Regions from separate parts of the Nonomuraea sp. NPDC050540 genome, predicted to be linked through region 1. Evidence: riboswitches for the same ligand, from Rfam matches in the RefSeq annotation. Region 1 holds a riboswitch; the other holds the start of a gene.
What was found. Region 1 has a riboswitch for S-adenosylmethionine ahead of thrC (threonine synthase). Riboswitches for the same ligand answer to the same signal wherever they lie in the genome.
Positions count from the first base shown of each region.

Region 2: linked by a shared signal. The riboswitch ahead of ACIBI5_RS33800 (aminotransferase class V-fold PLP-dependent enzyme) and the one ahead of thrC (threonine synthase) in region 1 are both predicted to bind S-adenosylmethionine.

Region 1 is NZ_JBITHA010000038.1:95-14,494, forward strand. Features, by position in the region: gene ACIBI5_RS53435 (cold-shock protein) at 350-550, opposite strand; gene ACIBI5_RS53440 (MoaD/ThiS family protein) at 782-1,057, opposite strand; gene thrC (threonine synthase) at 1,073-2,302, opposite strand; SAM riboswitch class I at 2,316-2,455, opposite strand; gene ACIBI5_RS53450 (RNA polymerase sigma factor) at 2,535-3,089, opposite strand; gene ACIBI5_RS53455 (trehalose-6-phosphate synthase) at 3,120-4,538, shown strand; gene ACIBI5_RS53460 (MFS transporter) at 4,547-5,704, shown strand; gene otsB (trehalose-phosphatase) at 5,673-6,428, opposite strand; gene ACIBI5_RS53470 (DUF3263 domain-containing protein) at 6,480-6,782, opposite strand; gene ACIBI5_RS53475 (S-adenosyl-l-methionine hydroxide adenosyltransferase family protein) at 6,900-7,712, shown strand; gene ACIBI5_RS53480 (hypothetical protein) at 7,825-8,442, shown strand; gene ACIBI5_RS53485 (S8 family serine peptidase) at 8,439-9,620, shown strand; gene ACIBI5_RS53490 (Zn-ribbon domain-containing OB-fold protein) at 9,647-10,051, shown strand; gene ACIBI5_RS53495 (lipid-transfer protein) at 10,048-11,232, shown strand; gene ACIBI5_RS53500 (ABC transporter ATP-binding protein) at 11,268-12,284, opposite strand; gene ACIBI5_RS53505 (ABC transporter ATP-binding protein) at 12,268-13,305, opposite strand; gene ACIBI5_RS53510 (ABC transporter permease) at 13,315-14,268, opposite strand; gene ACIBI5_RS53515 (ABC transporter permease) at 14,261-14,400, opposite strand, start outside.
Region 2 is NZ_JBITHA010000011.1:256,958-271,357, forward strand. Features, by position in the region: gene ACIBI5_RS33740 (NADP-dependent oxidoreductase) at 1-393, shown strand, start outside; gene lysX (bifunctional lysylphosphatidylglycerol synthetase/lysine--tRNA ligase LysX) at 398-1,879, opposite strand; gene ACIBI5_RS33750 (hypothetical protein) at 1,999-2,475, shown strand; gene ACIBI5_RS33755 (type III pantothenate kinase) at 2,529-3,311, opposite strand; gene ACIBI5_RS33760 (L-aspartate oxidase) at 3,315-5,774, opposite strand; gene panC (pantoate--beta-alanine ligase) at 5,857-6,690, opposite strand; gene ACIBI5_RS33770 (Rossmann-like and DUF2520 domain-containing protein) at 6,733-7,623, opposite strand; gene ACIBI5_RS33775 (chaplin) at 7,948-8,163, opposite strand; gene ACIBI5_RS33780 (SAM-dependent methyltransferase) at 8,391-9,329, shown strand; gene ACIBI5_RS33785 (FAD-binding oxidoreductase) at 9,375-10,673, shown strand; gene ACIBI5_RS33790 (cytochrome P450) at 10,701-11,891, opposite strand; gene ACIBI5_RS33795 (TerC family protein) at 11,901-12,650, opposite strand; SAM riboswitch class IV at 12,844-12,959, shown strand; gene ACIBI5_RS33800 (aminotransferase class V-fold PLP-dependent enzyme) at 13,004-14,302, shown strand; gene ACIBI5_RS33805 (DoxX family membrane protein) at 14,337-14,400, opposite strand, start outside.

The DNA of each region.
Region 1 (14,400 bases):
CAAACGCGATCATCTTGGCTGCCATAAGGCTGGACCTCCCAGATGCAGGGTGGCTTCTCAAGGATCGAGCCGACGCCCGCGACGGCAGCGTGCCCGGCCCGGGGGCCGAACACTTGGGCCCGCATCTCCGTTCGGCAGGCCCCGATCGTCTCGATCCAGGTGTTGGCACTCACGTGGAGAGAGTGCCAACGAACTGTTTAGCACTCTACCCGGTCGAGTGCAAGCGAGAGCCACCTCGTCGCAGGTCAGGCCCGATCCCCTCGCGAGATCGGGCCTGTCCTGGTGAGACGAAAGGTGTTGGCAGAACCGCACGGACTGCGCTGCCGTGCGGGCTGCCTCGGTGCGTGGTTCAAACGGTGCGGACAGATTCCGCCTGCGGCCCCTTCTGGCCTTGTGTGATCTCGAACTCGACCCGCTGGCCTTGTTCGAGTGATCTGTAGCCGTCCATCATGATCGCTGAGTAATGGACGAATACATCCTTACCACCGTCTACCGCGATGAAACCGTAGCCCTTGTCCGCGTTGAACCACTTGACGGTGCCCTGCGCCACTTCCGACTCCTCTTACTGGGCTCTGGATCCCGCCCATTCCTCCGCGAGATCCGCGTTCGCCGCTTTTACCGAAAAACTGGCGGCGATCGCCCTCGACCATACCTGTGGCATGCCGTTGGGCAACAGAGTCAATCTGAAAACTGCCTATTTCATCCTTCGAAGAGTTGAATTTTCCAGAAATGGGAAGGGCACCTCCGAAGAGGTGCCCTAGTGCTAAGAGTGTGCGAAGCGTTAGCCTCCGGCTACCGCGGGGATGATGGAGATCTCGCTCCCCTCGGGGGCCGCGGTGTCGAGCCCCTCGGCGAATCGGACGTCCTCTTGCCCCACGTAAACGTTGACAAAACGCCGAATCTTGCCCGATTCATCGAGAATTCGGGCGCCGATCCCCGGGTAGTCACTGTCCAGCTTCTGAAGGACCTCGCGCAGCGTCGCACCCTCGCCACTGACCTCCGCGTTACCACCCGTGTAGGTGCGCAGAATGGTGGGAATCCGTACAGAAACGCTCATGCCTTAAACTTCCTTTCAGATGGCGCGGAACGCGTCGAGAGAGGGCCGGATGACAGCGGTGGGTTCGGCGATCGACGACACCGCGTCAAGGGTCTTGAGGCCGTCGCCGGTGTTCAGCACGACCGTTTCCGCCTCGGGATCCAGCGCGCCGTTTTCCACCAGCTTCTTGAGCACGCCCACGGTGACGCCGCCCGCGGTCTCCGCGAAGATGCCCTCCGTGGAGGCCAGGAGCTTGATGGCCGCGACGATCTCGGCGTCGGTGACGTCTTCCACCGCCCCTCCCGTACGGCGGGCGATGTCGAGCACGTACGGCCCGTCAGCCGGGTTCCCGATGGCCAGCGACTTGGCGATGGTGTCCGGCTTGACCGGCTGGACCACGTCGTGCCCGGCCTTGTACGCCGCCGACACCGGCGAGCAGCCGAGCGCCTGGGCCCCGAACACCTTGTAGGGCGTGTCCTCGACCAGCCCGAGCGCCACGAGCTCCTTGAAGCCCTTGTCGATCTTCGTGAGCTGGGAGCCGGAGGCGATCGGGATGACGATCTGCTCGGGCAGCCTCCACCCGAGCTGCTCGGCGATCTCGTAGGCCAGCGTCTTGGAGCCCTCGGCGTAGTACGGCCGCAGGTTCACGTTGACGAAGCCCCACTTGTCGCCCAGCGGGTCGCCGATGAGCTCGGAGCAGAAGCGGTTGACCTCGTCGTAGGTGCCCTCGATGCCGATCAGCCTGCCGCCGAACACCCGGGCCATGGCGATCTTGGCCTGCTCCAGGTCGGCGGGGATGAAGACGCACGCGTCGAGCCCGGCCCTGGCGGCGGCCGCGGTGACCGCGCCGGCCAGGTTGCCGGTGGAGGAGCAGGACAGGGTGTGGAAGCCGAAGTTGCGGGCCGCCTCGACGGCGATGGCCACCACACGGTCCTTGAAGGAGTGGGTGGGATTGCCGGAGTCGTCCTTGATGTGCAGCGACTTGATGCCGAGCGTCCGGCCGAGGTTGCCGGCCTTGACCAGCTTGGTCCAGCCGGGGTTCATGTTCTGCTTGGCCGCCACGTCCACGGGGACCGGCAGGAGCGCCTGGTAACGCCAGATGTTGGTCGGACCGGACTCGATCTGCGAGCGGGTCACCGTACCGAAGTCATAGGCCACTTCGAGTGGCCCGAAACACTCCAGACACGCGAAACTGGGGCCGAGGTCATAGCGGGTGCCGCACTCGCGGCAGGAGAGAGCTACAGCAGGACCGAAGTCGAGCGACATGAAGCGAGGCCTTCCCTCATCTTCGCCTGCGGCCACCTTGACCACAGACCGGAATTGGCACCTTGTCCCGGTCGGCCTCGCGGGTGCGAGTCACAATCCGGGAGGGTTGCCGGGGCTTCGCAGGGCCGGTCCCTCCACCCCTCTGGATGAGCAATATGTAGTTGTCGAAAGGGACTCTACCTGGTCAAGCGGATCGGTTGCCCACCCGTCTCGACCAGTGAGACAAACCGTCTCACCGATAGTCCTCCCCGAGCACGCCCTGCACGTACTTGCGCGCCTGGTGGATGCGGGATTTCGCGGTGCCGAGAGGGATGCCGAGCTGCTCGGCCACCTCGTTGTAGTCGAGCTGCACGATGTCGCGCAGCACGAGCGCCTGCGCCAGGTCGGGCTTGGACGCCTCCAGCGCCTCCATCGCGTCGAGCAGGTCCAGGCGCGAGCCCGCGATCACGCTCACCCGGGCCACGTCCGGCTTCTGCGTGGGCAATTCGTCGGAGCTCTGCTCGGCCGCCCGCCGCTTCAGCGACCGGTAGGTCGTGCGGGCGCAGTTGGCCGTCACGATGTGCAGCCACGTGCTGAACCGCGCCCTGCCCTCGAACCGGCCGATGTTGCGCGCGACGGCCAGCAGGGTGTCCTGGCAGGCCTCCTCCGCGTCCTGGTGATAGGGCAGGATTCGCGCGCAGTGGCGGAGTACGTGCGGCTCGATCCGCCGCAAGAGCTCGCCGAGTGCGCGATGATCTCCAGCGGCTGCGGAGCGGGCCAGTTCCTCGGTTAGCTCATCAAGCGCCATAGCGGGATCCTATGAGCGGAGGATAGTTAAATGAACAGCGTCCTGGTCGCCTCGAACCGCGGTCCTGTCTCCTTCACCGTCTCCGACGACGGTGAACTCACCATGAAACGCGGTGGCGGCGGACTGGTCTCCGGCCTTTCCGGCGTGGCGAAGGACGAGGGCGTGCTGTGGGTCTGCGCGGCCCTTTCCGACGGCGACCGCAGCGCCGTACGGCAGGCTCCCGGCGGCCGCCTCGACCAGGCCGGCTACGACACCGGGTCGCTGCGCATGCTGGACATCGCCCCCGCGACCTTCCACCGCGCCTACAACGCCGTGGCCAACTCCACGCTGTGGTTCGTCAACCACCTGCTCTACGACATCCCCAACTCCCCGCATTTCGGCACCAGGTTCCAGCGCGAGTGGGAGTCCTACCGCGACTACAACGGCGCCTTCGCGCTGGCGCTGGCCGAGGAGGCCGGGCACGGGGCGCGGGTGATGGTGCAGGACTACCACCTGACCCTCACCCCTGCCATGCTCCGCGCCGAGCGTCCCGACCTGCGCATCGCGCATTTCAGCCACACGCCCTGGGCCCCGCCGGAGTACTTCGCGCTGCTGCCCGACGAGGTGGCCCGTGAGGTCCTGGAAGGCATTCTGGGAGCCGATCACGCCGGGTTCCTCACCGAGCGGTGGGCGCGGGCGTTCACCGACTGCTGCGCGGCCCTGCTGGGCGCCCGGGTGGACGCGCGCGGCGTCACCCACGAGGGCCGCACGACGAGGGTCGGCGTGCACGCGCTCGGCGTCGACGGCGAGCAGTTGTGGCGGCGCGCCTGCGAGCCGGACGTGGAGTCGAACGTGGCGGCGCTGCGCGCGCAGACCGGCGACAGGAAGCTGATCGTCCGCATCGACCGCACCGAGCTGTCGAAGAACATCGTGCGCGGGCTGGTCGCCTACCGCGAGTTCCTGGCCGCCCACCCCGAGTGGCACGGCCGCGTGGTGCACCTGGCCTTCGCCTACCCGAGCCGCCACGACCTGCCCGAGTACCGCGAGTACACCGCGGCGGTGCAGCGCTGCGCCAAGGAGATCGAGGACGAGTACGCCACCGAGGACTGGGACCCGCTGATACTCAACGTCAACGACGACTACGCGCGCAGCCTCGCCGCCTACCGGATGGCCGACGTGCTGCTGGTCAACCCGATCCGCGACGGCATGAACCTGGTCGCCAAGGAGGGCCCGATCCTGTCGCCCCGCTGCGTCCTGGTGCTCTCCCGCGAGGCCGGCGCCGCCGCCGAACTGGGCGCCGACGCGCTCGTGGTCAACCCCTACGACGTCCTGGAGACCGCGCAGGCCCTGCACACCGCCCTGGTCATGCCCGAGGAGGAGCGTACGCGCAGGGCCGCCAGCCTGGCCGCGGCGGCCACCGCGCTGCCGCCCCAGAAGTGGCTTGCGGCGCAGCTCGATGCCCTGACTTAATGCCTCAAGTGACCACAGTCCGGATCCGTCTGACCCGTGATCTCCCGACCTGGCTCGTCTACCTCCAACTCGGCGCCTTCGCCACCTACCTGTACGGGCTGAGCGCCGTCCTGCCGCTGCTGCGCCAGGAACAGCAGGTCTCCAACGCGGTCGCCGCCCTGCACGGCACCGCGATGGCCGCGGGAACGCTCCTGGCCGGCGCCGCCCTGCCGTTCCTGGAGCGCGGGTACGGCCGGCGCGCCACGATCTGGGGCAGCCTGGCCGGCATGAACGCGGGCCTGGTTCCGGTCATGCTCACCCCCGCCCTGCCCGCCACCCTGCTGGGCTACGGCCTGGCCAGCCTGTTCGGCTCGGTGGCCCTCTACGCCATGATGGCCGCGCTCAGCGACCACCACGGCCCGGCGGGACCGGCGGCGATCAGCGAGGCCAACGCGGTCGCGATCCTGTTCGGCATCGCCATGACCTACGCGATCAGCGCCACCGCGCAGACCGCGCTCGGCTGGCGGGCGGCCCTGCTGATCACCCCCATCCTCACCGCCCTGATCGCCTTCACGCTCGGCCGCGTCCGCGTGGCCGGCCGCCCGCACGACGGCGCCGCCCGCGCGAGCCGGCCGCCGCCCGGCTGGCGCTTCTACGTGGCGGGCGGCGTGCTCTTCCTGGTGGTCGCGCTGGAGTTCTGCTTCAACCTGTGGGCGGTGCAGCTGTTCGCGTCGAACACCGGGATGGGCGTGGCGGCGGCCACGACCGGGCTGACCGCGTTCACGGCCGGCCTGGCCGTCGGCCGCTTCGCCGGGACGCCGCTGGCCCTGCGGATGGGACCGCCCGCGCTGCTCACCGGCGCCCTGCTGCTCACCGCGGCCGGCTGGCTGCTGTTCTGGTCGAGCACGCAGCCGCTGCTCGCCTACGCGGGGCTGGCGATCAGCGGGCTCGGCGTCTCGCTGCACTTCCCGCTCGCGTTGGCCGGCGTGCTCGCCTACGACCCGGTGCGGGCCACGGCCGTCTCACCGGTCTGCGCGGGGCTGGCGATGGCCGCGGGCCCGTTCGTGCTGGGGGCGCTGGCCGACGGCTTCGGGACGCGTACGGCCTTCCTCATGGTCCCGGTGCTGATCGCGCTGGCCGTCGCGGGCGTGCTGGTCAGCCGCGAACCGCGGCCGTCAGCTCCTTGAGCAGCGCCATGACGCCGTCGGGCCCGTCCACGACGATGTCGGCCCGCTCGGCCAGCTCGGTGACCTCGGCCGAACCACTGCACACGGTGACACCGGGCAACCCGGAAGCGCGTACCGCGTCGAAGGCGGCCAGATCGCCCAGGTCGTCGCCGACGAACATCACCGACCTGGCAGCGCGCTCGGCCAGGAACAACGAGAGCGCCTGGCCCTTGTCCATGCCGGGCGGGCGCAGCTCCAGCACGTACCGGCCGGGCTCGACCACCAGCCCGTTGCGCTCCGCCAGCGCCGCGAGCGGCCGGCGCAGCGCCTCGAAGGCCCCCTCGGGATCGGGACTGCGCCTCGTGTGTACGGCTACCGCCCGCCCCTTGTCCTCGACGGCCACTCCGGTCAGGCCCAGGGCGTCGAGCAGCATCGGCAGCTCGGCCTCGGCCCGCGGCACTCCGGCGGGCGGCGGCGGCGCGCTGACCCGGCCGTTCTCCCACCGCTCGAAGCCGTAGTGCCCGAGGATCACCAGGCCGGGCACGTCGGCCAGCCCGGGACCGAGTTCGAGGACGGTGGCAGGGGGGCGGCCGGTCAGGATGACGACGGCGGACACCCGCGCGCTGAGCCGGGCCAGGATGTCGGGAGCCGCCGGATGGATCCTCGCGGCGGCCGGATCGGGCACGATGGGCGACAGGGTGCCGTCGAAGTCGAGCCCGATCACCGCCCCTGACGGATCTTTCACGATCGCTTGGATTCCAGGGATGTTCCTCACGCGGCTGGGGTACCCCGCCACCTAGGGACGCATGCCGAGTCGCCGGGCCGCGCGCTCGCGCTGCCGCGTGGCCCGCAGCCGGCGCAGTCGTTTGACCAGCATCGGATCCTGCTCCAGCGCCTCGGGACGGTCGATGAGTTCACCGAGCAACTGGTAGTAACGCGTGGCCGAGAACCCGAAGGTCTCCTTGACGGCCTGCTCCTTCGCGCCGGCGTAGCGCCACCATTGGCGCTCGAAGGCGAGGAGCTGGAGGTCTCGTTCGGTGAGGGGCTGACGGTCGGGTTCCTGGGCAGCACTGTCACCGCTGACCGGTGCGGTGTCCATGGTCGTCCTCCTCGGAAGGGCGTACGGCGCTCACGCCATACGTACGCGGCCCGTGGCCATCGTAATGTGCCAAAGCCGGGTGTTCACCGCGGATCGGGAGACGTACAGTCACCAAGTGTGACCCCAGTCATAACGCTTCTCACCGATTACGGACTCGAAGACGGCTATGTGGCTGCCTGCCATGGCGTGATCGTCGGAATCGCGCCGCAGGCCCGCGTCATCGACGTGTGCCACCTGATCCCTTCGGGCGACGTACGGCGGGGCGCGGCGGTTCTCGCGCAGACCATCCCGTACATCCCGCCCGGCGTGCACATCGGCGCCGTGGACCCGGGAGCCGGCGGGGCCAGGCGCGCGGTGGCCGTGGCGGCGGGGGGACGGGTGTTCATCGGGCCGGACAACGGCCTGCTGTCCTGGGCGGTGCACGCCTGCGGCGGCGCCGAGTCCGCCTACGAGATCACCAACGACGCGCTCTTCCTGCACCCGGTCTCGCCGACCTTCCACGGCCGCGACGTGTACGCGCCGGTGGCCGGGCGGCTGTGCGTGGGCGGCAAGCCGTCCGACCTCGGTCCGGAGATCCCGCTGAACAGGCTCGTCTCGCTGCCGGAGCCGACGTCGGTGCTGCGCGAGGGTTCGGTGGAGGGCGAGGTGGTCTCCGTGGACCGCTACGGCAACACCCAGCTGTCGATCGCTGCGGGCGACCTGGCGACGCTCGGGGTCCGGGTGGGCGACACGCTGGGCGTGTGGATGGGGCGCAGGCAGCTGTCGATGCCGTATCGGGAGACGTACGCGGCGGTGTCGCCGGGGGAACTGGTGGCCTTCGCCGACTCGGCGGGGCTCATCGCCATCGCCGTGAACTCGGGCGATGCGGCCCAGCGCCTGGGGCTCCCGCCGGGCGCACATGTCCGTCTTTCCCCCGCTCCGGTGCGATAGGGACATTACCCCGCGTATCGGTCTGTTTACCGAAGCGTCGGATTGAACCATCACCTGCGTGCCAGAATGCACGGCAGTTCGAGCGCCTCCTCCCCCTTCCTTCGAGGCAGACGTGTTCCTGCTGTCCATCGCACTGTTGTCCCTCCTTCCCCACTGGGGCTCGGCCGAGCCCCCGGTGAGCGAGCGCTGGCACGCCTGGCCGGTGTCGAGGGTCTTCCCCGCCGCGCTCACCGGCGCGAGCCCGTCCGGCGCGCGGGTGACCTACCTGCTGGCCGGGGTCGCGCCCGAGGCGCCGTGCCGGGTCGCCCTCCAGGCCGCCGCAGCGGCCATGCTGCCGCGCTGCCTGACGACCCTGCGGGCCACCTACTCCGACAGCACGCAGACCTTCGTCGCCACCGTGGGCGTGGCCGTGCTCGACGGGGCGCCGTCCTGGCTGCCCGTCAGAGCGATCCACGCCGGCGCCGCGGGGCGTCCACCGAGCGTGCGGCCCGTGGCCTTTCCCGGCGGCGCGGCCGAGCGGTTCGGCGAGGCCCAGTACGTCACCGGCGCCGTGGCGGCCTCCGGCGGGCCGTACGTGGTCTTCACCGCCGCCGGGTACGCCGACGGCCGGCCGTACCAAGGCAGGCAGTACCAAGGCAGGCCGTACCAGCCGGCGGGCGGGACCGAGCCGCGCCTCGGCGCGGCGGCCGTGCAACTGGCGGAGGCCCTGCACAAGGCGCTCACCCGGTGATCCGCGCCGCGGCCGGGCTGCTGCCCGTCGGTCTCGTCACGCTGCTGATCGCGGGGCCGCCCGCGAGCGGCATGCGCGGCGTCGCCGCGAGCGGCGGCATGGCCGCCGTGGCCGCGAGACAGCAGCAGTGGCAACTCACCGCGTTACGCGTGCCCGAGGCGTGGAAGGTGAGCAGGGGCGAGGGAGTGCTGGTGGCCGTGCTCGACACGGGCGTGGACGCCCGCCACCCCGACCTGGCCGGAGCCGTCGTCGAGGGACCCGACCTGACCGGGCCCGTACCCGGACCGGCCAGAACGGGCCACCACGGCACCGCGATGGCCAGCCTCATCGCCGGGCGCGGCCACGGTGACGGGCGCGGCGTGGTGGGCGTCGCCCCGGCCGCGCGGGTGTTGTCGGTCCGGGTGACGCTGGAGAACGACGACCCGCTGCGCGGCGAGCAGCGCGCCACGGCGGGCGGCAGCGACGCGCTCGCCCAGGGCATCCGTTACGCCGTCGACCGGGGCGCGCGGGTCGTCAGCATGTCGCTGGGCGGCGGCAGCGGCTCGTGGGAGGGCTCGGCCGCCGAGGAGGAGGCGGTGCAGTACGCGATCTCCCGGGGGGCCGTGCTCGTCGCCTCCTCGGGCAACGACGGCGACGACGCCAACCGCAAGAACTTCCCCGCCGCCTACCCCGGGGTGATCGCCGTGGGCGCGGTGGACAAGCGGATGAAGGTGCCGCGCTTCTCCAACCGCCAGGACTACCTGTCGGTGGTCGCGCCGGGCACCGGGATCGTCAGCGCCGACGGTCCCGACGGGTACGTGGTCGGCGACGGGACCAGTTCGGCGGCGGCGATGGTGGCGGGGATCGCCGCGCTGGTCAGGGCGGAGTATCCGGGGCTGTCGCCGTACCACGTGCGCGTGGCCATCGAACGCGGCACCAGGAAGCGGCCGGCCGACGGGCACAGCCGCGCCTACGGTCACGGAGTGGCCGACGCGGCGCTCGCCCTGCGCGAGGCCGGGCGGCTGGCCCGTCCGGCCGCGTCCAGGATCGGGCAGGTGGGCGGCTATTTCGGCGGCGGCCCGCTGCCCTCGCAGCCGGGCTCGCGGCTGCCGGTGGTGGTGGCGATGATCGGGCTGACGGTCGCGATGTCGGCCAGGGTGGTCGTGCTGCACTTGCGGCGGCGGAGGCATTCTCCCTAGCAAGCGCTTGTGTGATACTCGTCGGTATGACCTTGGCGATCGACGGCTGGTTCACCATCGGCGACGACGGCACCCATCTTCTCGGCACCCGGTGCGCCGACTGCGGCACGGTCAGCTTCCCGCCGCAGCGGGGGTTCTGCCGCAATCCGCACTGCTCGGGCGAGACGCAGGAGGAGACCCGGCTGCCCCGTCAGGGCACCGTCTGGTCCTACACCAACGCCTGTTACGCGCCGCCGCCGCCGTTCGCGGCCGCCGAGCCGTACACGCCGGTGACGCTCGCCGCGGTCGAGCTCGCCGAGGCCGGGATCATCGTGCTCGGCCAGGTCAAGGGCCTGACCGTCGACGAACTGCGGGTCGGCATGGAGCTGCGGCTCACGCACGGCCCGCTCGCCGACGGCCCGCTGGTGTGGATGTGGGAGGCGGCCCGATGAGCGTCATGGTCATCGGAGCGGGCATGCACCCGTGGGGCAAATGGGGCAAACCCTTCATCGAGTACGGCGTCGCCGCCGCACGGGCCGCCTTGGCCGACGCCGGCGTGTCCTGGACCGACGTGCAGTACGTCGTCGGCGCCGACACCATCAGAAACGGCTATCCCGGCTTCATCGCCGGCGCCACCTTCGCCCAGGCGCTCGGCTGGAACGGAGCCAGGATCGCCTCCTGCTACGCCGCGTGCGCCTCGGGAGCGCAGGCCATCGACCTGGCCAGGACCAGAATTCTGGCGGGCCTGTGCGACGTGGCACTCGTCGTCGGCGCGGACTCGACGCCCAAGGGCTTCTTCAAACCGGTCGGCGGCGATCGCCCCGACGACCCCGACTGGCTGCGCTTCCGGCTCCTCGGCGCCACCAACCCCGCCTACTTCGCCCTCTACGCCCGCCGCCGCATGGCCCTGTACGGCTCGACCGCCGCCGACTTCGCCGCCGTGAAGGTCAAGAACGCCGCCTGCGGCGCGCTCAACCCCATGGCCCGCTACCGCAGGCCGGTCACGGAGCAGGAGGTGCTGGCCTCGCCGATGGTGGCCGACCCGCTGCGGCTCATGGACATCTGCGCCACCTCCGACGGGGGCGCCGCGGTGGTGCTGGCCTCGGCGGAGTTCGCCCGCCGCCACGGCATCTCCCGGCCGGTACGGCTGGCCGCCGTCTCGACCGTCACCCCGGCCTTCCCCAACACCACGCTGGAGCTGCCCGCCTTCGCCACCGACTCGGCGGCAGCCGTACCCCCGCCAGAACGCCCTTTCCGCGCCGCGATCGCCCACGCCGCCTACGAGGAGGCGGGCCTGGGGCCGGACGACCTGTCCTTCGCCGAGGTCTACGACCTGTCCACGGCACTGGAGCTGGACTGGATGGAGGACGTCGGCCTGTGCCCGCCCGGCGAGGCGGAGAAGCTCCTGCGGGCCGGCGACACCACGCTCGGCGGCCGGACCCCGGTGAACCCGTCCGGCGGGCTCGCCTCCTTCGGCGAGGCCATCCCGGCCCAGGCCATCGCCCAGGTGTGCGAGCTGACCTGGCAGCTGCGCGGCACCGCCGGCGCCCGTCAGGTCGGCGACGCCCGGGTCGGCCTGGCCGCCAACCAGGGCCTTTTCGGACACGGCTCGGCCGTCATCGCCACAACGTGAAAGGAGCCCTCCGCGGAGGGCTCCTTCCTGTCGTTCTAACCGATGTGCACCACGTCGTGCGTCTCGGCGAAATGGCACGCGCTCTCGTGCGCGGTGCCCGGCCGGATCTGCAGCAGCGGCTCTTCCTCCGCGCAGATCTCCTGCGCCTTCCAGCACCGGGTGCGGAAGCGGCAGCCCGACGGCGGGTTGGCCGGCGACGGCGGGTCACCCTGAAGGATGATCCGCTCGCGCAGCTCGCGCCCCTCCGGGTCCGGAACCGGAACCGCGGAGAGCAGAGCCTGCGTGTACGGATGCGCGGGCTTGTCGTAGACCTCCGTGTCCTTGCCGAGCTCCACCAGCTTGCCCAGATACATCACACCCACCCGGTCGGCGATGTGGCGCACCACCGACAGGTCGTGGGCGATGAAGATGTAGGCCAGGTTGAACTCGTTCTGCAGCCGCTCCAGCAGGTTGATGACCTGCGCCTGGATCGACACGTCCAGCGCCGAGACCGGCTCGTCGCAGACGATGATCTCCGGCTGCAGGGCCAGGCCGCGCGCGATGCCGATGCGCTGACGCTGACCGCCCGAGAACTGGTGCGGGTAGCGGTTGATGTGGTCGGGGTTGAGTCCGACCACCTCCAGCAGCTCCTGCACCTTCTTGCGCCGGTCGCCCCTCGGCGCGACCTCGGTGTGGATGTCGTACGGCTCGCCGATGATGTCACCGACGGTCATCCGGGGGTTCAGCGAGGTGTAGGGATCCTGCATCACCATCTGGATGTTGCGCCGCATGCGCTTGAGCTCGCCGCCGCGGGCGTGGGCGATCTCCCGGCCGCCGACCTTGACGGAGCCCGACGTCGGCCGCTCCAGCGCCATGAGCACCTTGGCCAGCGTCGACTTGCCGCAGCCCGACTCGCCCACGATGCCCAGAGTCTCGCCCCTGTGCAGGTCGAAGGAGACGCCGTCGACGGCCTTGATCGCGCCGATCTGCCTCTTGACCACGATGCCCTGGGTCAGCGGGAAGTGCTTGACCAGGTCGCGTACCTCAAGGATCGGCTCACTCGTGGGTGCCATCGAGGACCTCCCTCCAGTAGTGGCAGGCACTGCTGCGCGTACCGCTGATCCCGGACAGCACCGGGGCCTCGGTGACGCAGATGTCCTGGCGGTACGGGCAGCGGGGGTGGAAGGCGCAGCCGGTCGGCATGTCCAGCAGGTTCGGCGGCATGCCCTTGATGGCGTACAGCTCCTGGCCCTTCAGGTCGACCCTGGGGATCGACTCGAGCAGGCCCTTCGTGTACGGGTGGGCGGGTGTCTTGTAGATGTCGTGGACGGGGGCGTTCTCGACGATCCGCCCGCCGTACATGACCGCGATCTTGTCCGCGACGTCGGCGACCACGCCGAGGTCGTGGGTGATCAGGATCAGGCCCATGTTGCTCTCGCGCTGGAGCTCCGCGAGGAGCTCCATGATCTGGGCCTGGACGGTCACGTCGAGCGCGGTGGTCGGCTCGTCGGCGATCAGCACCTCCGGGTCCAGCGCGATCGACATGGCGATCATGATGCGCTGGCGCATGCCACCGGAGAACTGGTGCGGGTAGTCGTTGACGCGCTGCCTGGCGGCCGGGATGCGGACCCGGTCCATGAGCTCGACCGCCTTGGTCAGCGCCTCCTTCTTGCCCATGCCCCGGTGCACGCGGAACATCTCGCTGATCTGCCAGCCCACGGTGAAGACCGGGTTCAGCGAGGAGAGCGCGTCCTGGAAGACCATCGCGATGCGCTGGCCGCGCACCTGCGAGCGGGCGTCTTCCGAGAGCTTGAGCAGGTCGGTGCCGCGGAAGCGGATCTCGCCCTTGGGGATCACCGCGGGCGGCATGTCCAGGATGCCCATGATCGCCTGAGCGGTCACGGACTTGCCGGAGCCCGACTCGCCCAGCACGGCGAGGGTCTCGCCGGGGTTGAGCGAATACGTCACACCGTTGACGGCGTGCACGACGCCGGCCCGCGTGCGGAACTCCACGTGCAGGTTGTCGACAGCGAGCAGAGGCTCGTTGCCCAGCCCTCCCTCGGCGGGCAACACCTCTGGGGATGTCTTCTTCACAGGTCCCCCTTACCTGAGCTTCGGGTCGAGCGCGTCGCGTACGGCGTCGCCCAGCATGATGAACGCGAGCACCGTGATGCTCAGGAACACGGCCGGGAAGATCAGCGGCAGCGGCGCGTCCAGGAACCTGTTACGGGCGTCGGAGATCATCAGACCCCACGAGATGTCGGGCGAGGTCACACCGACGCCGAGGAACGACAGGGCCGCCTCGGCCGCGATGAACCCGCCGAGGTTGATCGTCGCGATGACGATGACCGGCGCGAGCGCGTTCGGCAGCAGGTGCCTCATCATGATCCGCATGTGGCCGGCGCCCAGGGCTCTGGCCGCGACCACGAAGTCCTGGCTCTTGGCCGTGATGACCGCGGCTCTCATGATCCGGTACGTCATCGGCCACCCCAGGACGGTCAGCGCGATGATGACCAGGGTGATGCTGCTCAACGGCCCGCCACGGAAGGTGGCCGCGATCAGCAGGGCGCCCAGGATGCTGGGGATGGCGAAGAAGATCTCGGTCAGTCGCGAGGCCAGCGTGTCGGTGACACCGCCGAAGTACCCGGCCGCGAGGCCGAACATGCCGCCGATGAGCGAGGTCGCCAGCGTCGTCGAGATGCCGATCAGCAGCGAGTTGGCGGCGCCGTAGATCGAGCGCGCGTAGACGTCGCAGCCCAGGTTGTCGCGGCCGAAGATATGGCCGCTGCTGGGCCCCTGACGGGCCGTGGCCAGCTCGCAGGTCCTCGGGTCGTTCGGGTCGATGGACGTGAACAACGACGGCCACAGCGCCATGACGACGAGGACCGCGATGAGGACCGCCGAGATGATGAAGATCGGACGGCGGCGGAGGTCGTGCCAGGCGTCGCTCCAGAGGCTGGCCGGCTTGCCCTCCTTCTTCTTGTGCCTGGCGGGCGGTGGAGACGTCGGCACCGTGTTCGGCACAAGGGGCGCCGCAGGCTGCTGGATGTCACTCATAGCGGATCCTCGGGTCGAGCACTGCGTACATCAAGTCGACGACCAGGTTGGCGACGATGTAGATCAGCACCAGAACTGTCACGATACCGACGACGACGGGTTGCTCACGCAGGTAGACGGATTGGAAGAGCT
Region 2 (14,400 bases), on a different contig from region 1:
GGCGACGAGAAGCTGGTGCGCGGCTTCGGGGCGGAGTGGTTCATACCTCGGGACGCGGATCTGGCCGCGTCCGTGCGCGCCCTGGTGCCCGGCGGGGTGGACGGCGTGGTCGACGCCGCGATCGTGGGGCTCACCGCGCTGGACTCGGTGCGCGCCGGGGGCGCGTACGTGGCGGTGGCCGCCGGGACGGCGCCGATCCCGCTGCGCGGAATCCAGGTCTCCACCGTGTACGTACGCGCCGACGCCGGCCAGCTGGCCCAGGTGGCCCGCTGGGCGGAGGCGGGCCGGCTGACGGTGCGCCTGGCCGGCACCCACCCCCTGGAGAAGGCGGCGGAGGCCTACGCCCGGCTGTCGGCAGGAGGGCAGCGCGGGCGGGTCGTCCTCACCCCGTGAAGGGTCAGCTGGTGGGCTTGACCAGCGGGAACAGGATGGTCTCGCGGATGTTCCTGCCGGTGAAGGCCATGATCATCCGGTCGATGCCGACGCCCACGCCGCCGGTGGGCGGCATGGCGTACTCCAGGGCCTGAAGGAAGTCCTCGTCCAGCTGCATCGCCTCAAGGTCGCCGCCGGCGGCCAGCAGCGACTGCTCGACCAGGCGGCGGCGCTGCTCGATCGGGTCGTTCAGCTCGGAGTAGGCGGTGCCCAGCTCGGTGCCGAACCCGATGAGGTCCCACTTCTCGGTGACCAGCGGGTTGTCGCGGTGGTTGCGGGCCAGCGGCGAGGTCTCCAGCGGGTAGTCCATGACGAAGGTGGGCTGGATGAGCGTGTGCTCGACCAGCTCTTCGAAGATCTCCTGGACGAGCTTGCCCTGGCCCCACTTCGGGTCCCAGTGAATGTCCCGCTTGTCGGCATATTTCCGGACCTGCTCAAGCGAGGTCTCGGTCGTGATCTCCTCGCCGAGCGCGTCGGAGACCGAGCCGTAGAGCGTGATGCGCGGCCACTCCTTGATGCCCAGGTCGACCTCGACGCCGTCGTGCTCCACCACGGACGTGCCCAGCGCCGCCACGACGCACTTCTGGTACATGCGCTGGGTCAGGTCGGCCATGTCGTTGTAGTCGAGGTAGGTGCCGTAGGCCTCGAGCATGGTGAACTCGGGGTTGTGCGTGGAGTCCGCGCCCTCGTTGCGGAAGTTGCGGTTGATCTCGAAGACCTTCTCGATGCCGCCGACCACCAGCCGCTTGAGGTAGAGCTCGATCGCGATGCGAAGGTAGAGCTCCATGTTGTAGGCGTTGATGTGGGTCTTGAACGGCCGCGCCGTCGCCCCGCCGTGGATGGGCTGGAGCATCGGGGTCTCGACCTCGAGGTAGCCCTCCTCGTGCCAGAAGTCGCGCGCGGCGCGGACGGTGGCGCTGCGCAGGTGGGCCATCCTGCGGGCCTCGTCGTTGACGATCAGGTCGACGTAGCGCTGGCGGACGCGGGCCTCGGGGTCGGTGAGGCCGAGGTGCTTCTCGGGCAGCGGGCGCAGGCACTTGGCGGTGATCTGCCAGGAGTCGGCCAGGATCGACAGCTCGCCGCGGCGCGAGGTGATGACCTCGCCCTCGACGCCGACGTGGTCACCGAGGTCGACGTCGCTCTTCCAGGCGGCCAGCGACTCCTCGCCGACCCTGTCGAGCGAGACCATGACCTGCAGGTCGCCGGAGCCGTCGCGCAGGGTGGCGAAGCACAGCTTGCCGCCGACCCGGTTGAGCATGACCCGGCCGGCGATCGCGACCCTGTCTCCCGTGGCGGTGTCCGGCTCCAGGCCCTGGTATTTCTCCCTGACCTCGGCGTTCGTCGCCGTGCGGGGGAAGTTGACCGGGAAGGGCTCGACGCCCTCACTGCGGAGGCGGTCGAGCTTCTCCCTCCGGATGCGCATCTGCTCGGGAAGTTCGTCGCTCACAAGAACAAAGGGTAGGGGATATGGCGAACTGCAAGGGCTCGTCGGCTCCCTGCAGGGGCGCTGCAAGAACTCTCCGTTACCAATGGAGCACAGCACCTCCGGGTTCCAGGAGAGAGACCATGATAAAGAAGATCGCGATCGGCGCCCTCGCCGTTGCCGCCACCTCCGCCCTCGCCCTCAGCCTGCCGACCGCCGCCTCCGCCAGCACGTCGAGCTACGACTACAGCTCGTACTGGGGACCCGTCTACTCCAAGCACTACCAGGCCAAGTCACACGGCTGGGTCGGCGTCGAGTGGGACGAGCACCAGGAGTCCAACACCGTCTCCGTGACGGGCCGGCTCTACGACCTCGACTCCCGCACCTACAAGCAGGGTGGCAAGTGCGCGTACGTGAAGTTCCAGGCCAGCGACTTCGACTACGACTGGTCCACGGTCTACACGAAGAAGTACTGCGGCTACCCCGGCTACAAGAAGTACGCGTTCTCCGAGGAGGACGTCTTCAGCCTGCGCGTCAAGGTCTGCCAGATCGGCCCGCACAGCAGCCACCCGACCAAGTGCGGCTCGTGGAAGTACCTGTACACGGCCGAGTCCGAGTAACGACGCCCGCAAGCCGCGAGCGGCCCCCCATTCCCGAGCGGGGGGCCGCTCGCTCACGTCGTGTTGCGGTTGTAGATGAGCCGCAGGCCGATCAGGGTCAGCCAGGGCTCGTGCACGTCGATCGAGCGCGACTCCCCCACCACCAGCGCGGCGTGCCCGCCGGTGGCCACCACGGTCACCTCGTCCGGGTCGTCGGCCAGCTCCGCCACCATCCGCTCGACGATGCCGTCGACCTGGCCGGCGAAGCCGTAGATGATGCCGGCCTGCAGCGCCTCGACGGTGTTCTTGCCGATGACCGAGCGCGGCCTGATCAGTTCGACCTTGTGGAGCTGGGCGCCGGCCGCGGCGAGCGCGTCGACGGAGATCTCGATGCCGGGCGCGGTGACCGCACCCACGTACTCACCCTTGGCCGAGACCGCGTCGAAGGACGTGGCGGTGCCGAAGTCGACGATGACGCACGGCCCGCCGTACTGGTCGATGGCGGCCAGGGCGTTGACCACCCGGTCGCTGCCGACCTCCTTGGGGTTGTCCATGCGGACCGGCACGCCGGTGCGGATGCCGGGCTCCACGATCACCGCGGTCACGTCGCCGTAGTAGCGGCGGCACATCTCCCGCATCTCGTTCAGCACGGACGGCACGGTCGAGCAGATCGCGATGCCGCTGACGTCGGCTCCCTTGAGCAGCGGTGACTGGCCGAGCAGCCCCTGGAGCACGACGGCGATCTCGTCGGCGGTGCGGCGGGCGTCGGTGGCCAGCCGCCAGTGCTCGATCACCTCTTCGCCTTCGAAGAGACCGAGCACGGTGTGCGTGTTGCCGACGTCGATCGTGAGCAGCATCAATTACCCCCGTAGATCCAGTGCGATGTCCAGGGCCGGCGCGGAATGCGTAAGCGCTCCCACCGCAAGATAGTCAACGCCAGTTTCAGCCACATCACGGGCCATTTCCAAGGTCAGTCCTCCACTGGCCTCCAACTTCGCCTGATTTTTCGTGATTTGTACGGCGAGCGTCATCTCCTCGACGGTGAAGTTGTCCAGCAGGACCACCGCGGCCCCCTCGGCCAGCACCTCCCGCAGCTGCTCCAGCGTGTCGACCTCGACCTCGACCGGCAGATCCGGGTACCGCTCCCTGACCGCCTTGAACGCCGCCCCGACTCCCCCGGCCGCGACCACGTGATTGTCCTTGATCAGCGCCGCGTCCGACAGCGACATGCGGTGGTTGACCCCGCCTCCGGCCCGCACCGCGTACTTCTCCAGCGCCCGCAGCCCCGGCAGCGTCTTACGGCTGTCGCGCACCCGCGCCCCGGTGCCCTCAAGCGCCGCGACCCAGGCGCCGGTCCGCGTCGCGATGCCCGACAGGTGCGTGAGCAGGTTGAGCGCGGTCCGCTCGGCCGTGAGCAGGGCCCGCGTGGGCCCCTCGACCGTCATCAGCACCTCTCCCGCCGCGACCCGCTGCCCGTCCTCCACCAGCCTCGTCGTACGGCTGGCCCCCAGCCGCGCGAAGACCGCCTCGGCCACGGCCAGCCCCGCGACCACACCGTCCTCGCGGGCCACCACGTCCCCGGCCGACCGGTGCCCGGCCGGGACCGTGGCCAGGCTGGTCACGTCACCGGCCTCCTGAAGGTCCTCGGCCAGCGCCCGGTCGATCACGTCCTGGATCTCGGGCGCGCCGGTGTCCAGCGCGAGCCCGTGCGGCGTGTAAGTCATCTGCAAGCCTTCCTCGGTCAGTCGCACGTCCAGATGTCCCAGCCAGCGCTCGTCGTCGCGCTCGCCGAAGTCCTCGCGCCAGTGCGAGCCCCTGGTCTCCTCGCGGGCCACCGCGGTGGCGGTCAGCACGGTCGCCACCGTCAGCAGGTTCGTCGTCTCCCACGCCTCGGTGCACGGCAGCACCCGCACCGGCGTCCAGCGGGCGTCGCCGAGCGCCTTCGCGGTCAGGGCCAGCGACTCGCGGCCGCGCAGCACGCCCGCTCCCCTGCTCATGTGGGCCTGGATCCTGGGGCGGACGCGCGGGTCGAACAGGCCTTCCTGTGCCTGGGGGTCCGTGGGCGCCGGCCGTACCGTGGGCTGGATGTCCTGGGCGATGCGCTCGGCGAAGACGAGCCCCTCCAGCAGCGAGTTGGAGGCCAGGCGGTTGGCGCCGTGCACGCCGGTGCAGGCGACCTCGCCGCAGGCGTACAGGCCGGGGATGGAGGTGCGGCCGTGCAGGTCGGTGCGGACGCCGCCGCTGGCGTAGTGCGCGGCGGGCACGACCGGGATCAGCTCCTTGGCCGGGTCGATGCCGTGCTCCAGGCAGAGCGCGCGGATCGTGGGGAAGCGGGTGCGCCACTTGTCCTCGCCGAAGTGGCGGCCGTCGAGGTAGACCTGCCCGGCCCTGCGCATGATCGCCTTGGCGACCACGTCGCGGGGGGCGAGGTCGGCGAGCTCGTGCACGTCCTCCATGAAGCGCGTGCCGTGCTCGTCCACGAGGAACGCGCCCTCGCCCCTGACCGCCTCGGAGATCAGCGGCTGCTGGCCGGTGGCGTCCTCGCCGAGCCAGAGCACGGTCGGGTGGAACTGGACGAATTCCAGGTCGCGCACCACCGCCCCGGCGCGCAGCGCGAGCGCCACTCCGTCTCCGGTGGAGACCAGCGGGTTGGTGGTCGACTGGTAGACCTGTCCCATTCCGCCGGTGGCCAGCACGACGGCGCCCGCGCGTACCGCGCCCACGCCGTCGCTCGCGCCTTCGCCCATGACGTGCAGCGTCACCCCGGCGGCCCGCCCGGCGCCGTCCTTGAGCAGGTCGAGCACGAGCGCGTGCTCGATGACCTCGATCCCGCGCTCGCGCAGCGCCACGACGAGCGCGCGCTGCACCTCGGCGCCGGTCGCGTCGCCGCCCGCGTGGACGATCCGGTCGCGCCGGTGCCCGCCCTCGCGGCCGAGCTGCAGCTCTCCGCCGTCGGTCAGGTCGAACCTGGCTCCGCGCGCGATCAGCCGACGCAGCGCCTGCGGCCCCTCGGTCACAAGAGCGCGTACGGCCCGCCGATCGCACAGCCCGACCCCGGCGATCAGCGTGTCGTTCAGGTGTTCCTCGGGGCTGTCGCCGGGGTCGAGCACCGCCGCGATCCCGCCCTGCGCGAACCGGGTCGAACCCTCCCCGAGCACGTCCTTGGTGACGACGAGCACCTTGGCCTCGGGCCGTAGCTCGGCATGGCGCAACGCCACGGTCAGCCCGGCCACTCCCGAGCCCACCACGACCACGTCGGCCTCGCGGGTCCAGCCGGGCTCCGGCGCGCTGAGCCGCAGGGGGATCGCCGGTCCACTCATGGGGGTCTCCTCATCGAGGGAATTTCGTCAATATGACGATAACCCCTCCCGACAAGTGACCCGTCGCCGGGGTGGGACCTTTTCAGGACAGGCGCAGGACGGCGTTGTCGATGAGCCGCGTGCCGCCGACCTTCGCCGCGACGGCGAGGACCGCCTCACCCGTGTACGACTCGCCGACCTCGGCGAACGTGGCCGGGTCGACCAGCACGAGGTAGTCGAGGGCCAGATCGGCCCCGTCGAGCACGGCCCGCGCCGCCGCCTTGATGCGCGCCGGCGTGGCCTCCACGGACTCGGCCGCGCCGGCGAACAGCGCCCGCGACAGCGCGAGCGCGGTCCGCCTCTCGCCGGGCGACAGGTAGCGGTTGCGGCTGGACATCGCCAGGCCGTCGGGCTCGCGCACGGTGGGGATGCCGGCGATCTCGATCGGCAGGTCCAGGTCGGACACCATGCGCCGGATCATCGCCAGTTGCTGTGCGTCCTTCTGGCCGAAGACGGCCACGTCGGGCTGCACCAGGTTGAACAACTTGAGCACGACGGTCAGCACGCCGTCGAAGTGCCCGGGTCGTACCGCGCCCTCGACGATCGTGCCCATGTGCCCGGAGGAGACGCTCACCTGCCGGTCGGGCTGGTACATCTCCTCTGCCGCCGGGGCGAAGACCGCGCGCACACCCTCCGCGCGGCAGACGTCGAGGTCGGCCTCCAGGGTGCGCGGGTAACGGGAGAAGTCCTCGGAAGGGCCGAACTGCAGGGGATTGACGAAGACGCTCACGACCACCTGGGGGGCCAGGGCCCTGGCCTCGCGGATGAGCGCTCGATGCCCCTCGTGCAGCGCCCCCATGGTCGGAACCAGGGCGACCCTGCCCTCTCCCCGAGTCTTGACCAGGTCAGCGCGATTGCGCGCGACGATCAACTCCACGCCACAGCCTCCTATGCCACGATCAGGGCCATCCGGTCCCTGTCAGGTCCATATGTTGCCGCCCAGCGCGTCAAGCAACCTCTCCGCCTCCTCGGGTTTGAGCAGACCCGCCGCGAGCGCGCGGTCGGCCGTGAGCCGGGCCAGGGCGATGTAGGCGTCGGCCGCCTCGGGCGCGGCCAGGATGAGGGCGTCCACGTGCTTGCGCACCGTGCCGGCGTCACCGCGCACGACCGGCCCGGTCAGCCCGGCGATGCCCAGCCTGAGCACGTTGTCGAGCGCGGCGCCGAGCAGCGGGCCGAGCATGCGGCCGGGATGCTCGACGCCGATGCCCTCCAGGAGTTCCGAGGACTCCGCGATCAGCGTCACCATGTGATTGGCCGCCCCGGCGAGCGCGGCGTGGTAGAGCGCGCGGTCGGCGTCGGCGATCCAGACCGGCTCGCCGCCCATCTCGATGACCAGCGCCTCGGCGATCGGCCGCAGCGGGTCGGGCGCGGTGACGCCGTAGGAGATGCCGGTCAGCCGGTTGATGTCGTCGTCACGGCCGGTGAACGTCATCACCGGGTGGAGCGCCAGCGGGAGCGCTCCAGCTCGCGCCGCCGGGTCGAGCACGGACAGCCCGTAGGCGCCGCTGGCGTGGACGACCAGCTTGCCGCGCAGGTCGGCGCCGGTGGCGGCCAGGCCGCCGACCAGACCGGGCAGGGCGTCGTCGGGCACCGTGAGCAGGATCAGCTCGCCGGCCGCGACCACGTCCTCGGGCCTGGAGGTGGCGACGCCGAGCCGCTCCGCCGCCCAGCGCTGGGAACTGTCGGAGACCCCGCTGGCGGCCACGATGCGATGGCCGGCCTGGGCCAGCGCGGCACCGAGCGCCGAGCCCACTTTGCCCGCTCCGACCACGCCGACGGCCAGCCGTGCCGGGCGATCACCTGCGTCCATGTCGTCCTGTCCCTGTCGCGCTGTTGACACTGCCGACCAGCGTAACTGGAGCCTTGCCATGCACAGGTGACCGGGCTTTTACCGCATGTTGCGTTAACGACAAATCCGACAAGGGCATACAAAACGTGCACCCCCTGTCGGGAGAGATGAGGAGAGGGGATTTTCATCGCATGGCAGCGGGCGCCGAGCCCATAGTGGACCCGACGCCCGCAATGACGATGTGCTACCCCCTTGGGAGTGCACCATCGACCGGCCATCCGCCGACTGGCCGGCCGAAAAGGGCTCGGGCCGGGTTGCCATAACCGGTCCGAGCCCTCCGTCCGTCTACCTGGTGTGCGCGCCACCCTTGCAGCCGGCGACAGCCTGGCCGAGCACGGCCACGGCGTTGCCGCAGATGTTGATCGGGATCCGGACCGGGGCGAACACCTGGTTGCCGGAGAGCACGCCGTTGTTACCGGAGGTGACGAGGTCGGCCTGGGCTGGGGTGGCCAGGGCCAGCATGGCGAAGGCGCCGGCCGCGACGAAGGTCTTCTTGAGCATTTGGGGGGCTCCTCTCGGTGACGCGGCCCCGGGTGGCCGCTTCAGCTACCTACTCGGCCGACCGGTGCGACCGGACCGAGCCCGCTGGGGGGCGGGCCGGGACGATCGTCGGTGACCATGAGTAACGATAGCGCAATCTCGCCACAATATGTAGTCATGGCATCACTGTGCGTGTCGGCTCTCGGTCATGAGATAGTCCAGGAATGTGGCTCACCTGGCGTGCCGCGATGGAGCGCGCACTCTATGGCGACAGGGGTTTCTACCTGCGCGAACGCCCTTCCGGCCACTTCCGCACCTCGGTCAGCGCCGGGGCCGCGTTCGCCGACGCGGCGCTCACGCTCCTTCTCCGGGTCGACGCCGAGCTCGGCCACCCGGAGCGACTCGACTTCGTCGACGTCGGCGCCGGGGAGGGGGTCCTGGTCAGCCGCGTGCTGGCGGCCGCACCGTCCGAGCTGGCCGTACGCCTGAACGTCACCGCCGTCGACCTCTCCGCCAGGCCGTCTCACCTGCCCGAGCGCATCGCCTGGTCGCAGACCATTCCCGGCGGCATCACCGGCCTGGCGATCGCCAACGAGTGGCTCGACAACATCCCGCTCGACGTGGCCGAGCACACCGCAGACGGTCCTCGCCTGGTCATGGTCGACACCGAGACCGGCGAGGAACGCCTCGGCGAGCCGCCCCACCCCGCCGACGAGGAGTGGCTCGCCCGCTGGTGGCCCCTGTCGTGCGTCGGCGCCCGCGCGGAGATCGGCCGCGCCCGTGACGCCGCGTGGGCGGCGGTCATCGTACGGCTGGCCCGCGGCCTGGCCGTGGCAGTCGACTATTCACACCCTGTGGATAACCGCCCGCCCTGTGGAACGCTCACCGGATACCGCGACGGTTCGGTCGTCCCGCCCATACCAGACGGGACCTGCGACATCACCGCACACGTGGCACTTGACTCCTGCGCCGCGGCCGGCGAGCGAGCCGGCGCGATATCCACAACGTTGTCCACACAGCGCGACACGCTGCGCACCCTCGGCATCACCGCCGCCCGCCCGCCCCTCGACCTGGCCCACACCGACCCCCGCGGATATCTGCGGGCGCTGGCGCGCGCCTCCGAGGAGGGCGAGCTGATCGACCCCCGCGGCCTGGGCGGCTTCGGCTGGCTCCAGCAGCAGGCGTGATCACTCCCCTAGATGATCACTCTCCGCCATGAGACGATTACTCTCATGGATCTGCCCAGGGGACTGCTCCGCGCGGCTCCCGCCTCATGGAACCTCGCCGTCACCCACGAACCCTCCCTCACCGTGCTGGCCGGCTCACCCGAGCACGTCCGGGAGGCGGTCCGCTACGCCGCCGCCCACGATCTACGGGTCCGCGTGCAGAACACCGGCCACGGCGCGCTCCGCGCGGCCGGCGCCGGCGACCTGCTCATCGTCACCTCCGAGCTGACCGGCGTCGAGATCAACCCGGCCGACGGCACCGCCACCGTCGGCGCCGGCGCCACGTGGAAGGACGTCATCGCCGCCGCCCACCCCCACGGTCTGGTGCCGCTGACCGGATCCAGCACCCACGTCGGCGTCGTCGGCAACAGCCTCGGCGGCGGGCTCGGCTTCCTGTCCCGCCAGTACGGCCTGGCCTGCGACGCCATCACCGCCGCCCAGATCGTCACCGGCGACGGGAACCTGCGCTGGCTCGACGACTCCGGCGAGCCGGACCTCATGTGGGCGCTGCGCGGCGGCGGACCGAACCTGGGCGCGGTCACCGCGCTGCGGATCAAGCTCCTCCGCGAGCCGAGCCTCTATGGCGGCGGCCTGTTCTGGCCGGTCGAGCTGACCCGGCAGGTGCTCACCGCCTACCGCGAGTGGACCGCGGACCTGCCGGTCTCGGTCACCTCGGCCGCCGGGACGATCCACCTGCCGGACGCGCCCTTCGTGCCCGAGCCGATGCGCGGGCGCTCCTTCGCGCGCGTGTGCCTGTGCGCCACCGGCCCCGGCGCCGAGGACCTGGTCGCGCCGATGCGGGCGGTGCCCGGCCTGGCCGTGGACATGGCCGGGCCGCTGCCGTTCACCGAGATCGACGCGGTGACCCGGGATCCGGTCGACCCGCTGCCCTACACGACGCGGGGCGAGATGGTGACGGAGCTGTCCGACGCGGTGATCGACTACCTGGTGGAGGTGGCGCCGCGCGGAACAGAGCCCTACGTCTTCATCCTGGTCAGGCACGTGGCCGGGCTCCCGCACGCCGACGACGCCGGGCTTGGCTACTGGCAGGGCGACTTCGGCCTCGCGGCCGTCAGCATGATTCCGGACGAGCGGGCCGCGGCCGAGGTGGCGGCTTTCGGCGATCGGTTCTCGGCCGCGCTGGCGGGCAGCGCGACCGGGTTCGTGCCGCTCAACTTCATGGGCGCGCCGGAGCAGGTGGTGCGGGCCTTCACGCCCGAGCACCTGCGGCGGCTGGCGGAGGTCAAACAGCGGCACGACCCGGCCGGGATGTTCGGCGGCGACCGGTTGATCAGCCCGTCGTGACCTCCGGCGACCCAGAGGGCCGGGCGATCACCCCGTCGTGACTTCGAGCGACTCCAGGCCGCGGATGACGTAGCCGGGCTTCCACACCGGCTCGCGCACCAGCTCCAGCTTCGGCGCCTTCTCCAGCAGGGCGCCGAAGGACTCCATGAGCTCGATCCTGGCCAGAGGCGCGCCCAGGCAGAAGTGGATGCCGGCGCCGAAGGAGATGTGCGGGTTGTCGGCCCGGCCCACGTCCAGGCGGTCGGGGTCGGGGAAGACCTCAGGATCGCGGTTGGCGGAGCCGAACAGCAGCGCCACCTCCACGCCCTTCGGGATCGCCACGCCCTCCACCTCGATGTCCTCCAGAACCCAGCGCTCGAACATCTGCAGCGGCGTGTCCCAGCGCATCAGCTCCTCGATCGCCGTCGGGAGCAGGGAGTGGTCGGCGCGCAGCCGTTCCAGCTCGGCCGGGTTCCTGAACAGCGACCACCAGCCGTTGCCGGTGACGTTCACGGTGGCCTCGTGGCCGGCGTTGAGCAGCAGGACGCAGGTGCCGACCAGCTCATCCTCGGTCAGCTCCTCGATCTGGGCCAGCGCGCTGACGAGGTCCTCGCCGGGCTGCCGCCCGCGCTCACGGGCCAGGTCCTTCAGATAGCCGGCGAACTCCGCCGCCGCGCGGACCGCCGTGTGCTGGGCCTGCGGCGACGGGTTCAGCTCGTACATGCCGCAGATGTCGGCCGACCAGGGACGCAGCAGGTGCCGGTCGGCGTCGGGGATGCCGAGCATCTCGGCGATCACCGTCACCGGCAGCGGCTCGGCCACCTCGGCGAGCAGGTCGCCGCCGCCCTTGGCCACGAAGGCGTCCACCAGCCCACCCGCGATCGCCCGTACGCGCGGCCGTAGCGACTCGACCATCCTCGGCGTGAACGCCTTGGAGACCAGGCGGCGCAACCGCGTGTGGACGGGCGGCTCCACGTCGAGCATGCCCGCGTTGACCACCCGCCAGAACGGCTCCTGGAAGTCCGGCGGCGCCTCCTGCCCGAATTCCTCGTGCGCGGCGACGTGCAGGTAGGAACGGCCGAGCCGGCGATCACGCAGCAGCGCGTTGACGTCGGCGTGCCGCGAGACCAGGTACTGGCCGGTCAGCTCGAAGAAGCTGACCGGCTCAGCCCGCCTCAGCTCGGCGTAGACGTCATAAGGATGGGCCACGAAATCCGGATTCCACGGGTCAAAGCGCACCGCTTCATCCTACGAGCTGCCGTCCTGGGCGTTCTCCTGCTCGGACCGCTTGGCCTGCCTGCTGCGCATCCTGATGTTGAGCAGTTCGACGATGACCGAGAAGGCCATCGCGAAGTAGATGTAGCCCTTGGAGATGTGCTGGCCGAAGCCCTCCGCGAGGAGCACCACGCCGATCAGCACCAGGAAGGACAGGGCCAGCATCTTGATGCTCGGGTGCTTGTCCACGAAGCGGCTGATGGGGCCGGAGGCGAACAGCATGACCAGCACCGACACGATCACCGCCGCGACCATGACGCCCAGCTCGTTCACCATGCCGACCGCGGTGATGACCGAGTCGAGCGAGAAGACGATGTCGAGGATCATGATCTGGATGATCACCGAGGCGAACGAGGCGGCCTTGCGCGGCTTGCCGTCGTCGCCCTTCAGCTCCATGCTGTGGCCGATCTCGGTGACGCTCTTGGCCAGCAGGAACAGGCCACCGAGGATGAGGATCAGGTCACGGCCGGATATGTCATGACCGAAGACGGCGAACAAGGGCTCGGTCAGCCTGACCACCCACGACAGGGCGAGCAGCAGGAGCAGACGGCTGATGAGCGCGGCGGCCAGTCCGAGCACCCGGGCCCGGTCGCGCTGGTGCTCAGGGAGTTTCCCGGCGAGGATCGAGATGAAGATGATGTTGTCGATTCCCAGGACGATCTCCAGGGCGACCAGGGTGAAGAACCCGATCCAGATCTCCGGGTTGCTTACCCAGTCCCACATCTCCGCACCTCCGTTGTCGGGAACTATCTCCCGGTACCAACGACCTAACCCCCGCAGAAGTTCACGATCCTCCTTAGTAGTTCGGATATGTCGCTGGCCTGGGATGATCCACCCTGCTGAGGTGGTCAACGACGGGCCGCAGCGTTAAGGGGTTGCTATTTATGGCCGGGTGTCGCTTATAGTGCTGCGTGTAGGTCATGAGTGCCAGCGACAAGCCCCGGCTAGCTGGCCGGCAACCCTCGCGTCCGCGGCGGGGTGCCCCGGGTGAGGACCTGGTCCGTCACGAGGTGTGGCGGGCAAGCGCGGGCTCCGTGGCGATTCCAGGGGGTCCCGACGACCCCAGGAGACTTGCCGTGTCCACGCTGACCATCTTCAGCTCCGTCCCCACCCAGACCCAGTCGCAGCAGCCCCGGCACGGCGAGGCCCGTGCCGTCCCGGCCGTGCTCGGCGCCGACCTGGAGGTCCCGGTCAAGGGCGGCAAGCTGGTCGGTTACGCCAACCTCGACTACGCCGCCAGCGCCCCCTGTCTGGAGCCGGTCAGCGCCGCCGTCACCGCCGCGCTCCCGGCCTACTCCAGCGTGCACCGCGGCGCCGGCTACGCCTCCCAGCTCACCACCGCCCGCTACGAGCAGGCCCGCCACACCGTCCGCGCCTTCGCCGGCGCCCGCCCCGACGACGCGGTCATCTTCACCCGCAACACCACCGACGCCACGAACCTGCTGGCCGGCGTCCTGCCCGCGGGCACCACCACCGTGGTCTTCGACAGCGAGCACCACGCCTCGCTGCTCCCCTGGAACAAGACGGTACGGCTGGCGCCGCCCGCCTTCCCCGGCGAGGCCGTCCGCCAGGCCGACGAGGCCCTCGCCGCCGTTTCCGGCCCCAAGCTGCTCGTCGTCACCGCCGCCTCCAACGTCACCGGCGAGCTGTGGCCCATCGCCGCCCTCGCGCACATCGCCCACCGGCACGGCGCCCGCATCCTGGTCGACGCCGCCCAGCTCGTCCCGCACCGCCAGCTCAACCTGACCGCCCTGGACCTGGACTACGTCGTCTTCTCCGGCCACAAGCTGTACGCGCCGTTCGGCGCCGGTGTGCTGATCGGGCGCCGTGACTGGCTGGCGAGCGGCGAGCCGTACCTCAAGGGCGGCGGCGCGGTGAAGTCGGTCGGGGCGGACGGGGAGTCCACCGAGTGGCACGACGACCCCGAGCCCCGGCACGAGGCCGGCACCCCGAACGTGATCGGCGCGATCGCGCTGGCCGCGGCGTGCGACGCGCTGAGCGCGACCGGCTGGGCACCGCTGGTCATCGAGGAGGAGAGGCTGATCGCGCGGCTGCGTGACGGCCTGGCCTCGATCGAGGGCGTGCGGGAGCTGTCGCTGTGGGGTCCCGACCACCCGCGTGTGGGCATCGTCTCCTTCATCGTGGACGGTTACAGCGCGCGCGAGGTCGCCGAGGCGCTGTCCGGCGAGTACGGGATCGGCGTGCGCGACGGCAAGTTCTGCGCGCACCCCTTCGTGCGGCATCTGCTGGGTACCGCCGACGGCGGCTGTGAGGACGGGACGGCTTCCGCGGTGCGCGCCTCGATCGGCATCGGCACCACCGACGAGCACGTCGACCGGCTCATCACCGCGCTGCGGGACCTCGCCGCCCGTTAGGCGTCACTCAGGCGGGTTCTTCCTCGGCTGATCGTCACTCGGGCGGGTTCTTCCTCGGCTGGTCGTCGGACATCAGCGCGTCGAGCGCCTTCATGTCG